Regions from separate parts of the Paraoerskovia marina genome, predicted to be linked through region 3. Evidence: riboswitches for the same ligand, from Rfam matches in the RefSeq annotation. Region 3 holds a riboswitch; each other region holds the start of a gene.
The links. A riboswitch is a leader RNA that binds a small molecule or an ion and turns the genes downstream of it on or off. The one in region 3 is predicted to bind thiamine pyrophosphate.

Region 1 (3,417 bases), 380 kb from region 3:
AGCTCGTCGTGAGCCTCGGCTCGGTCTCGCGCACGCTGCCCATCCCGGGACTCGCGGAGCAGGCGATCGGCTTCAAGAACGTCGAGGAGGCCGTGTCCGTCCGCAACCACGTGGTGCACCAGCTCGACCTCGCGTCCAGCTGCTGGGACGCGGACGAGCGGCGCCGGATGCTCACGTTCACCTTCATCGGTGGCGGCTTCGCCGGCATCGAGGCGCTCGCCGAGGTCGAGGACATGGCCCGCGCCGCGCTGAGCCAGTACGAGTCTATCGACCAGGCCGACCTGCGCTTCGTCATGATCGAGGGCGCCGGGCGGATCCTGCCCGAGCTCAGCGAGCCGATGGCGGAGTACGCCCTCGAGCAGCTGAAGGAGCGGGGCATCGAGTTCCACCTCTCGACCTTCCTCAGCTCCTGCGTCGACGGCCACGTGGTGACGTCCACGGGTGTCGAGTTCGACTCCAACACCATCGTCTGGACGGCCGGTGTCAAGGCCAACCCGGTGATCGGGGAGTCTGACCTGCCGACGGACAAGATGGGCCGCCTGACCGTCAACGCCAACCTGCAGGTCGTCGACGAGGACGGCGTCGTCGTCCCCGCCGCCTGGGGCGCCGGCGACTGCGCCGCGGTTCCCGACCTGCTGAACCCGGGCGCGTTCTGCCCGCCCAACGCGCAGCACGCGATCCGTCAGGCCACCCAGCTCGGTGACAACCTGGTCGCGTCGGTCGAGGACCGCCCGCTGGTCCAGTACAAGCACAAGAGCGTCGGCGTCGTCGCGTCGCTCGGCCTGTACAAGGGCGTCGCCGAGCTCTTCGGCGTCTTCAAGTTCAAGGGCTTCCCGGCCTGGGCCGTGCACCGCACGTACCACGGCTACGCGATGCCGACCTGGAACCGCAAGATCCGCATCTTCATGGGCTGGTTCGACCAGTTCGTCATGCGCCGCAAGACCGTCTCGCTCGGGTCGATCCACGACCCCCGTGCGGCGTTCCGCAACGCGTCGCTCCCGCCGAAGCCGAAGGACGACGCGGCTCCGAAGTCCGACAAGGACGCGGTCGGCGCGGGCAAGTAGTCCTCGGTGGGCGTGACGCCCACGCACGCACGCACGACGGCGGGGGCGGACCTGGACGGGTCCGTCCCCGCCGTCGTGCGTTAGTCTCACGACGAGCATGGCCCCCGTAGCCCAACTGGCAGAGGCAGCCGACTTAAAATCGGCCCAGTCCGGGTTCGAACCCCGGTGGGGGCACCACCAGGCCCTGCCGGAGAGCGCGGCCGCGCTCGACGCCGCCGGCGTCCGCGCGGAGGCAACGGTCCGGGAGGACGAGGGGACCACGCTCGTCCTGCGGCGCGACGGGCCGAGGGCGCTGATGCTCCTCGAACGACTGGCCGCGGGCGACGCGTAGGCGGCGTCCCACGATGCGACCGGTGCGTCCGCCACGGGCGCCCCTTGCTACGGTCGAGACACACCACGCGGGGAATCTCTGTCCGACACCGTCGGCCGGGACTGAGATGGGCGGGAGAACCGTCCGGACCCGTTGAACCTGATCTCGCCAGAACGAGCGGAGGAACGTGGCATGACTGCCGTGACCCTTGAGAACGACCAGACGACGCCGGTAGCGGCGTCGGAGTCCGGATTCACCGCAGAGCTGGGGCGCCGGTACGCGCACCTGTTCGAGGACTTCTACCAGCATCCCTTCCTGTCGGGCCTGCGTGACGGCACGCTCGCCCCCGAGAAGGTGCAGCACTACGTGGGCCAGGACCACCAGTACCTGAGCGCGTACGTCCGCTGCTACGGCCTGGGACTGACCCTCGCCCCCGACCGCGAGTGGATGCGCTACTTCCACGAGCGCACCGGATTCCTGCTGGACGACGAGTCCGAGGCACACCTCGCGCTCTGCGCGCGTCTCGGGGTGACCTACGAGGACGCGCAGGTGGAGCGTCTCGCGCCGAGCGCCAAGGCCTACGTCGACCACATGATGGAGGCGGGCCGCGACACGCTCGGCACGCTCCTCGCCGCGCTGCTGCCCTGCCCGTGGACGTACATCTGGGCCGCGGACCGCTATGCGCACGCGGAGCCGATCCAGGACGACCACCCGTTCGCCGGGTGGTGGCGGTTCTACGCCGACGACTCGTGCCTGCAGATGCTCGAGGAGATGCGGGCCAAGCTCGACGCGGTGGCGGCTCAGGCCGGGCCCGAGGAGCGCGCACGCATGGAGCTCGCCTTCGAGCTGAGCGTGCGCCACGAGATCCGGTTCTGGCAGATGGCCTGGTCCCTCGAGACCTGGTGACCCGGTGCCTCGGCGGGGACCCGCGAACGGTCCCCGCCGAGGCAGACTAGGGGGATGAGCCCCGTCGAGACGCTGCGCAGGACCTCCGGACGCGCCCTCTTCGCCCGGGTCGGCGGCCCGGACGGCCACGAGGAGCGCGAGCGCATCCACGCCACGGCCGGACCGCGGCAGTTCGCGCAGGACTCGGAGATCGCGCGCGTCCACGGCGACGCCTCGATGTTCGTCGGCGGTGTCCGCGCCCTGCTCCTGCAGTCGCTGCACCCGCTGGCGATGGCCGCGGTCGCCGCGCACTCCGGATACCGTGGCGACCCGTGGGGGCGCCTGGCCCGGACGAGCACGTTCCTGGCGGCGACGACGTTCGGCACGGTCGAGTACGCCCGCCAGAGCATCGACGTCGTCCGCACGGTCCACGCGCGGGTACGCGGCACGGCGCCGGACGGACGCGCCTACGCCGCCGACGACCCGTGGCTCCTGCGCTGGGTGCACCTGGCCGAGGTCGACAGCTTTCTCACGGCGCACCAACGTTTCGGGCTCCGCCCGTTGGACGCCGCCGGGTGCGACGCGTACCTCGCCCAGGCCGCGGACGTCGCACTCCGCCTGGGGGCCGTCGACCCGCCCCGGTCCCGCGCGGAGGTCCGTATCGCCTGGCAGGAGTTTGGTCCAGAGCTGGGTGCGACCCAGGAGTCCGACGACGTCGCCCGGTTCCTGCTCGCAGAGCCCCCGCTGCCTCGCGCGGCGCGCGGGCCCTACGCGCTCCTGGGTGCTGCCGCGTACGGTTCGTTGCCCCGATGGGCCCAGCGGGAGATCACGGCGCCCTGGCCCGTACGGGGCGACCCCACCGTGGTGCGGGTGGGCGGGCACGTCGCGACCCGGGCGATCCGGTGGGCGCTCGCGGGGGACCCGCCGCCGGCTCGACCCGTCGACTGACCTCAGCCCGTGGCGGCGATCTGCTCCTTGGCTGCCAGGACCCGAGCAGCCGACTCGTCCACGCGCTCGGCGAAGTCCGGGTCTTCGGCGGCGCGCTCGGCGATCGCGGACACCATGATCGACGCGTCCTCGGGGACGGCGGAGGCGAGGACCACGTCGCACCCGGCCTCGATCGCCCGGATCGCGCGTTCCGCGGGCTCGACGGACTGG
Region 2 (3,417 bases), 1.3 Mb from region 3:
GAGATCCTGCGCGCCGTCAACGACGGGACGCTGCAGGTCCGTATCGGTGCCACCTACCCTCTGTCCGACGCCGCGCAGGCGCACCGGGACCTCGAAGGGCGGAACTCGACCGGAAAGCTCGTCCTGATCCCCGACCACGGCGCATGAGCTGGAGCTGGGTGCCGCCCCGCGAGGGCGAGGGCGGCCCGTCCCCCGCGCTGCGCCGGGCCGTCACGGTGCTCGGTGTCCTGTTCACCGCGGTCATCGCGCTGTCCTACGTCGTCTCGGCACAGGACCGCGCCACCCGGGCGTGCGCCATCGACGCCCCCGCGGGTGCAGAGGTGAGCGCGGAGTGGCAGTGGTGGCCTCCCGGTCACGCGTGCGTGTACGACCAGGAGACGACGCAGGTCTGACCCCGCCCTAGACCGGCACCTGCGCATGCAGATGGTCGATCGGGCCGTTCCCCGAACCGACGGCGAGTGCGTCCGCCGCCTCAAGCGCTCCCGAGATCCAGGTCTTCGCCTCGCGCACCGCCGACTCCCAGTCGTCGCACCGCGGTCGCAGGGCCGCGAGCGCCGACGACAGCGAACAGCCGGTCCCGTGGACGTTGGACGTCTGCACCCGGGGAGCACTGACCTCGGTCACCACACCCTCGGGCGTGACCAGGGCGTCGGGAGACCCCGGCCCGAGCAGATGCCCACCCTTGGCGAGGACGACCACCGACGCACGTCGTGCGAGCTCGACCGCCTGTTCGAGGACGGCCGACCAGGTCGTGGCGGTCTCCTGCCCGACGAGAACCGCGAGCTCGGCCATGTTCGGCGTGACGAGGTCGACGCGAGGCAGCAGGTCGACCACCGCGCGCTCGGCGCCCGGGTCGAGAAGATGGTGACCGCTCGTGGCGACCATCACCGGGTCGAGCACCACCCATCGTGGCTGCACTCGGTCGAGCCAGAGCCCGATCTCCTGCGCGTACCCCTCGCTCGCGACCATCCCGATCTTGACCGCGTCGACCGCCACGTCGTCGCTCACCGCCTCGAGCTGGCCCACCAGCACGTCGACCGGCGGGAGGTGCACCGCACGGACCCCGTGCGTGTTCTGCGCGACGACCGCCGTCACCACGGCCATGCCGTAGGCACCGTGGGCCGCGAACGACTTCAGGTCGGCCTGGATCCCGGCGCCGCCCGTGGGGTCCGTGCCGGCGATGCTGAGGACCCGGGGCCTGCTCCCGGGCGGGTGTTCGCGCGTCTGCTGCGGCGAACGGTCGGAGGCGTGCGTCATGAGGGACATCCCTTCGCGAGTTCGAGCTCGATCAGGTTCGACGGGTGTGCTCTCAGTCCGCGCGTCGCGGACACCCCGTGTCACGGCGGCCAGACTAGCGCGACCACGGCGCCGGGTCCGTCGTCGTCCGGGTGCTAGCGGGGAGGCAGTCCGGCGGGCATCGGGTCGTCGTCGCCCCACGGGCGGACCCGGAGTCGTCGCGCGTCGCCCACGGCGCGGCCCGCGGCGGCGGCGGCGCTCAGCGTCCGCGGGTCGTCGTGCGTGACCCGGAGGTAGGCGCCGGACCAGTCGTCGAGCTCGCCCCGTGCGATCGCCCGCACCATCTCGACCAGGTCCTCGACCGGCGTCCATTCCGTGCGGTTCGCGTGCAGCGGCATCGCGGCCGTCATGTCGGTGCGGACGCTTCCGGGCGACACCTCGAAGACACGCAGCCCGTGCGGCGCCCCCGCGGCGTGCAGGTGCGCACCCATCCGGACCAGCGCCGTCTTGCTCGCGTTGTACGCGCTCGATCCGACCATCTCGTGGGTGCTGGCACCGGACGCCAGGTCGACCACGCGTCCTCCCCCGCGGGCGATCATGCCCGGGACGACGGCACGGCTCATCTCGAACGCGCCGCGCAGGTTGGTCTCGACGACGTGCCACCACTCGTCGGGGTCTGCCTCCCACAGGGGCACCTCGGCGTCGATCACCCCCGCGTTGTTCACGAGCAGGTCGACGCCTCCCCACGCTTCCTCGACCCTGGCCACCGCGGCGGCGACGGCCGCGCGGTCCAGGACGTCGGCGACGACACCGATGACGGAAGCACCCGTCGTCTCCCGGACCGACTCGACCGTCTCGTGCACGCGCTGCGCGTCACGACCGAGCAGCGCGACGGCGTGTGTGTCGCTCGACCCGTCGGGCACTGCGAGCCCTTCGGCGACCGCGCGCCCGATTCCCCGGGTCGCCCCGGTCACCAGCACCGTCCGAGCGGGCGGAACGGCTCCCGGGTCCGTCCACGCCGGAACGTCCCCGGGAACGGGCCGCGCCGTCATGCGCGCAGGGTCGCGCCGGTCTGCTCCTGCGCGGCCGCGACGGCCGCCCGGCGAACCTCGACGACCTCGTCCGCCGAGAGCGTCCGGTCCGCGGCACGGAGGCGCAGTGCGAACGCGAGCGACTTGCGGCCCTCGCCGAGCTGCTCGCCACGGAACACGTCGAAGAGCTCGACATGCTCGAGCAGGTCGCCTGCGCCGTCGACCAGTGCCTGACGCACCTGGTCGGCAGGAACGGACTCCTCGACGACGAGCGCGAGGTCCTCCTTCGCGGCCGGGAACGTCGACACCGGCCGGGCTGCGAACGGCTCTGCCTCGACGGCGTCGAGGAGGACGTCGAGGTCGACCTCGAACGCGACCGTGCGTGCGGGAAGGCCCAGGTTCTCGAGCGCCTTCGGGTGCAGCTCGCCCGCATGGCCGACCACCGTGCCGTCGACCAGGCTGAGACGTGCGCACCGCCCCGGGTGCCACGGTGCGTGGTCGGTGTCGGGCGTGACGACGACGTCGACGCCGACCCGGTCGGCGACGAGCCGCGCGCCCGCCAGGGCGTCGGTCCAGTCACCGGCCCGGCCTGGTCCCCACCACCCGCGAGGATCGGCGTTCCCGGCCACGACGCCGGCGACCCGGCGTGGCTGGGCCGGGACCGCCGCGGCGAGCACCGCGAGCTGGTCCTCCGTCGGGCGAACCCCGCCCGGCAGCTGTGGCGCCGCGGGCGCTCCGTCCTCCGGGCGCGTCACCCGTCCGATCTCGTAGAGCGCGACGTCGTCGTTCCCCCGCCCGAGGTTGCGCCGGAGCGTCTCCAGCAACGTACCGAGGAGCGACGTCCGCATCTCGGGACGGTCGCCGGCCAGCGGGTTGGCGAGGCGCAGCGCGCGACGGCGCGGATCATCGGCCGCAAGACGCAGTGCGTCGTGCTGCGCGGGGTCGACGAACGGGTACGACAGCGTCTCGACGTACCCGGCCTCGGCGAGGCTCCGCGCGACGGAGCGCCGAAGCTGCTGCGTCCTGGTCAGACCACGACCTGCGGGCGCGGGCGGCAGGACCGACGGGATCTCGTCGTACCCCACGAGCCGGGCCACCTCCTCGACGAGGTGCGCCGGGCCGACCAGGTCCGGACGCCACGTCGGCACCG
Region 3 (3,417 bases):
GGAGGATGCGCCGAGCGCCGCCGCCATGGTGAGGAACGCGATCGTGCCCACCGGAAAAAGGGAGGGCTGGAACGCGATCACGGCGGCGCCGAGGGTCACCAGAGCGAAGCAGACGACGTTGACCGCGACACCACCGAACCGGTCGGAGAGCGTCCCCCCGATCGGGCGCATGATGACGGCGAGGACGACGAACCCGGCCGTGCGGTTGGCGGCGTCGGCCGCCTCGAGCCCGTAGGCGTTCGTCAGGAACGTCGGCAGATAGACGGAGAACGCGACGAACCCGCCGAACCCGATCGCGTAGAGCCACGAGAGCTGCAGCGTCGCGGGGAGCTTGAAGGTGCTCCACGTCCGGGACCAGAATCCGCCCGTGGCGGGCGCGGGGCGGCTGGGCGAGTCGCGCAGCCAGATCCAGGAGACGACCGCGAAGATCGCGAGCACGGTGGCGACCAGGACGAACGGGGCCTCCTCGCCCCACGCGTCGCGGATCGGCACCGTGGTGAACGCCGCGATCGCGGTACCGCCCATGCCGGCGCCGAAGAGCCCGAGCGCCGTCCCGCGCCGTGACGGCGGGAACCAGGCGTTGTTGAACGGAATCCCGATCGCGAACGTCGTGCCGCCGAGTCCCAGGAAGAACCCGCCGACGATCAGGCCCGTCAGGCTGTCGGCGAGGAACCCGAGGTAGAGCACCGGCAGGATCGTCAGCGCGCTGACCAGCGGGAACATGATGCGGGCGCCGAAGCGGTCGGTCAGTGCGCCGACCGGGATCCGCCCGAGCGAGCCGACGATCACCGGGACCGCCACGACCACGGAGGTCTCGACGTCGGACAGGCCCAGTGCCTCCTGGAACGTCCCGCCCAGGGGGCTGAGCAGGGCCCAGGCCCAGAAGTTCAGCGCGAAGCCGACCGTGGAGAGGACCAGCTGGACCGTGGCCCGGCTGCCGTACCCCTCGTCGGGGATCGCCTGCGGGGGTGCCGTCGAACCTGTGGTCATCGTGCTCTCCTCGGCTGGTGCGTGACTTGAACGTAGCGTTCCGGTGGCTCTCCGTCTATTGATCTTGAAAATCTCGTAAAAAAGGGTGTCTACGGCTCGACGTCAGGAACCGCGTGGGGGTTGCCGCCGGTCAGCCGCGCACTCACCTTCGTCGCCTGCCCGGCCGCGAGACGGCGCGCCAGCACGCCGACACCACCGGTGATCGCCGCGAAGGCCATCGCCTCGGGGAGGGAGATGTCGGGATCGTCGGTGTCGGTCGGGGCGTCGTGCCCCGAGGCCTTCTTCCAGATCGTCGAGACCACCTTGGTGGCGATCCACCCGGCCGCGAAGGTCAGGGCCAGGGTCGCGACCTTGGTCGCCATGTCCTGGTCGTCGTTCTTCTTCTGCTTCTTCTTCGACACGTCGTCTCCTCAGCCGCTCCGTTGGACGATTCCCACCGTAGTGCGACCGGGGCGACTCCGCCGGACCACGGACCCACGGGCGTTGCGCGGCGTCGTAGACTGCGGCTGTACGACAGGGGAGCGCCCCAGAGCGCTGAGAGTGCGGCACGCCGCAGACCCTTGAACCTGATCCGGTCAGCACCGGCGGAGGAAGTCGACGTCCGAGGAGGACTCTTGCGCACCACCATCACCACCCGTTCCGTCGCCGCGTCCGGCGCGGTCCTCGCGCTCGCCCTGACGGGCTGCGCGAGCAGCGACACCGGCGACGCCGAGGGCTCGTCGGCCGAGACGGGGAGCAGCACCGTCACCCTGGTCACCCACGACTCGTTCGCCCTCAGCGACGGCCTGCTCGACGAGTTCACCGCGGAGTCGGGGTACGACGTCGAGCTGGTCGCCCCCGGGGACGGCGGCACCCTGGTCAACCAGCTGATCCTCACGAAGGACTCGCCCCTTGGCGACGCCGTCTTCGGGGTCGACAACACCTACGCGAGCCGCGCCGTCGACGAGGGCGTCTTCGACCCGTACCTCTCGTCCGCGCTTCCCGAGTCGGCGGCCGCAGAGGTTCCCGCGGGCGAGAGCCTGACCCCGGTCGACCGGGGGGACGTCTGCATCAACGCCGACCTCGCCTGGTTCGAGGAGAACGACCTCGACGTCCCGACCACGCTCGACGACCTGGCCGACCCCGCGTACCAGGACCTCCTCGTCGTCACGAACCCCGCGACGTCGTCGCCCGGACTCGCGTTCCTGCTCGCGACCGTCGGGGCCAAGGGCGAGCACGGGTGGACCGACTACTGGACGGCGCTCGCGGACAACGGCGTCAAGATCGCCGACGGCTGGGAGGACGCGTACTACGTGGACTTCACGGGTGCCGGCGGAGCCGGTGACCGTCCGCTCGTGCTCTCCTACGCCACCTCGCCGGCGTTCACCGTGACCGAGGACGGCTCGGAGACCACGACCACGGCGCTGCTGGACACCTGCTTCCGCCAGGTCGAGTACGCGGGCGTGCTCGCCGGTGCGGAGAACCCCGACGGCGCCCGGGAGCTCGTGGACTTCCTCGTGAGCCGCACGGTCCAGGAGGACATCCCCGGCCAGATGTACATGTACCCCGTCGACGGCGACGCCGCGCTGCCCGACGAGTGGGCCCGGTTCGCCCCGCTCGCCGACGACCCGTTCGACGTCGACCCGGCCGAGATCTCCGCGCACCGCGGCGACTGGATCGAGACCTGGACCGCCACGGTCCTCGGCTGACCATGCGCCCGGCTCGCGCGCACCGCAGCTGGCCCCCGGTGGCACGCGTCGTGCTCTGGGGGCTGGCGGCGGGCGTGCCGCTCGCCTTCCTCGCGATCTTCTTCGCGTGGCCCGTCCTCGCCCTCGTCGGACGAGGCTTCGTGACCGACGGATCCCTGGACCTGAGCGGGGTCGCCGAGGTGTTCGGCGAGTCGCGCACCTGGCGTCTGCTCGGGATCACGCTGGGCCAGGCGGTGGTCGGGACCGTCGCCTCGCTGGTGCTCGGAGTCCCCGGCGCCTACGTCCTGTACAGATGCCAGTTCCGCGGTCGTACGTTCCTCCGCGGGCTGGTGACGGTGCCCTTCGTCCTGCCCACCGTCGTCGTCGGCGTCGCGTTCCGCGCGCTCCTCGCCCCCGGTGGCCCGCTGGCGTTCCTCGGCATCGACCAGACCTTCACCGCGATCGTGCTCGCGCTCGTCTTCTTCAACTACGCCGTCGTCGTCCGGACGGTTGGCGGCCTCTGGGAACGGCTCGACCCCCGGGCCGAGCAGGCCGCGCGGGCGCTCGGAGCCTCCCCGGCCCGGGCGTTCCGGACGGTCACCCTGCCCGCCCTGACCCCCGCGATCACCTCCGCCGCCTCGCTCGTCTTCCTCTACTGCGCGACGGCGTTCGGCACCGTCCTCGTCCTCGGCCCGCCCGGGTACGGCACCATCGAGACGGAGATCTACGTCCAGACGACGCAGTTCCTCGACCTGCGATC

Region 1: another riboswitch for thiamine pyrophosphate. It lies ahead of tenA (thiaminase II); the one in region 3 lies ahead of BLU20_RS03650 (thiamine ABC transporter substrate-binding protein).
Region 2: another riboswitch for thiamine pyrophosphate. It lies ahead of thiD (bifunctional hydroxymethylpyrimidine kinase/phosphomethylpyrimidine kinase); the one in region 3 lies ahead of BLU20_RS03650 (thiamine ABC transporter substrate-binding protein).

What each region holds. Positions count from the first base shown of each region.
Region 1 covers NZ_LT629776.1:1,200,569-1,203,985, forward strand. Annotated here, with positions in the region: gene BLU20_RS05390 (NAD(P)/FAD-dependent oxidoreductase) at 1-1,064, shown strand, start outside; tRNA gene BLU20_RS05395 (tRNA-Leu) at 1,165-1,241, shown strand; TPP riboswitch at 1,454-1,577, shown strand; gene tenA (thiaminase II) at 1,567-2,280, shown strand; gene BLU20_RS05405 (oxygenase MpaB family protein) at 2,335-3,207, shown strand; gene BLU20_RS05410 (glycoside hydrolase family 3 N-terminal domain-containing protein) at 3,210-3,417, opposite strand, start outside.
Region 2 covers NZ_LT629776.1:2,113,325-2,116,741, forward strand. Annotated here, with positions in the region: gene BLU20_RS09505 (quinone oxidoreductase family protein) at 1-147, shown strand, start outside; gene BLU20_RS09510 (hypothetical protein) at 144-392, shown strand; gene thiD (bifunctional hydroxymethylpyrimidine kinase/phosphomethylpyrimidine kinase) at 400-1,257, opposite strand; TPP riboswitch at 1,249-1,345, opposite strand; gene BLU20_RS09520 (SDR family NAD(P)-dependent oxidoreductase) at 1,392-2,288, opposite strand; gene pheT (phenylalanine--tRNA ligase subunit beta) at 2,285-3,417, opposite strand, start outside.
Region 3 covers NZ_LT629776.1:816,601-820,017, forward strand. Annotated here, with positions in the region: gene BLU20_RS03640 (MFS transporter) at 1-990, opposite strand, end outside; gene BLU20_RS03645 (DUF4235 domain-containing protein) at 1,080-1,391, opposite strand; TPP riboswitch at 1,496-1,600, shown strand; gene BLU20_RS03650 (thiamine ABC transporter substrate-binding protein) at 1,605-2,678, shown strand; gene BLU20_RS03655 (ABC transporter permease) at 2,681-3,417, shown strand, end outside.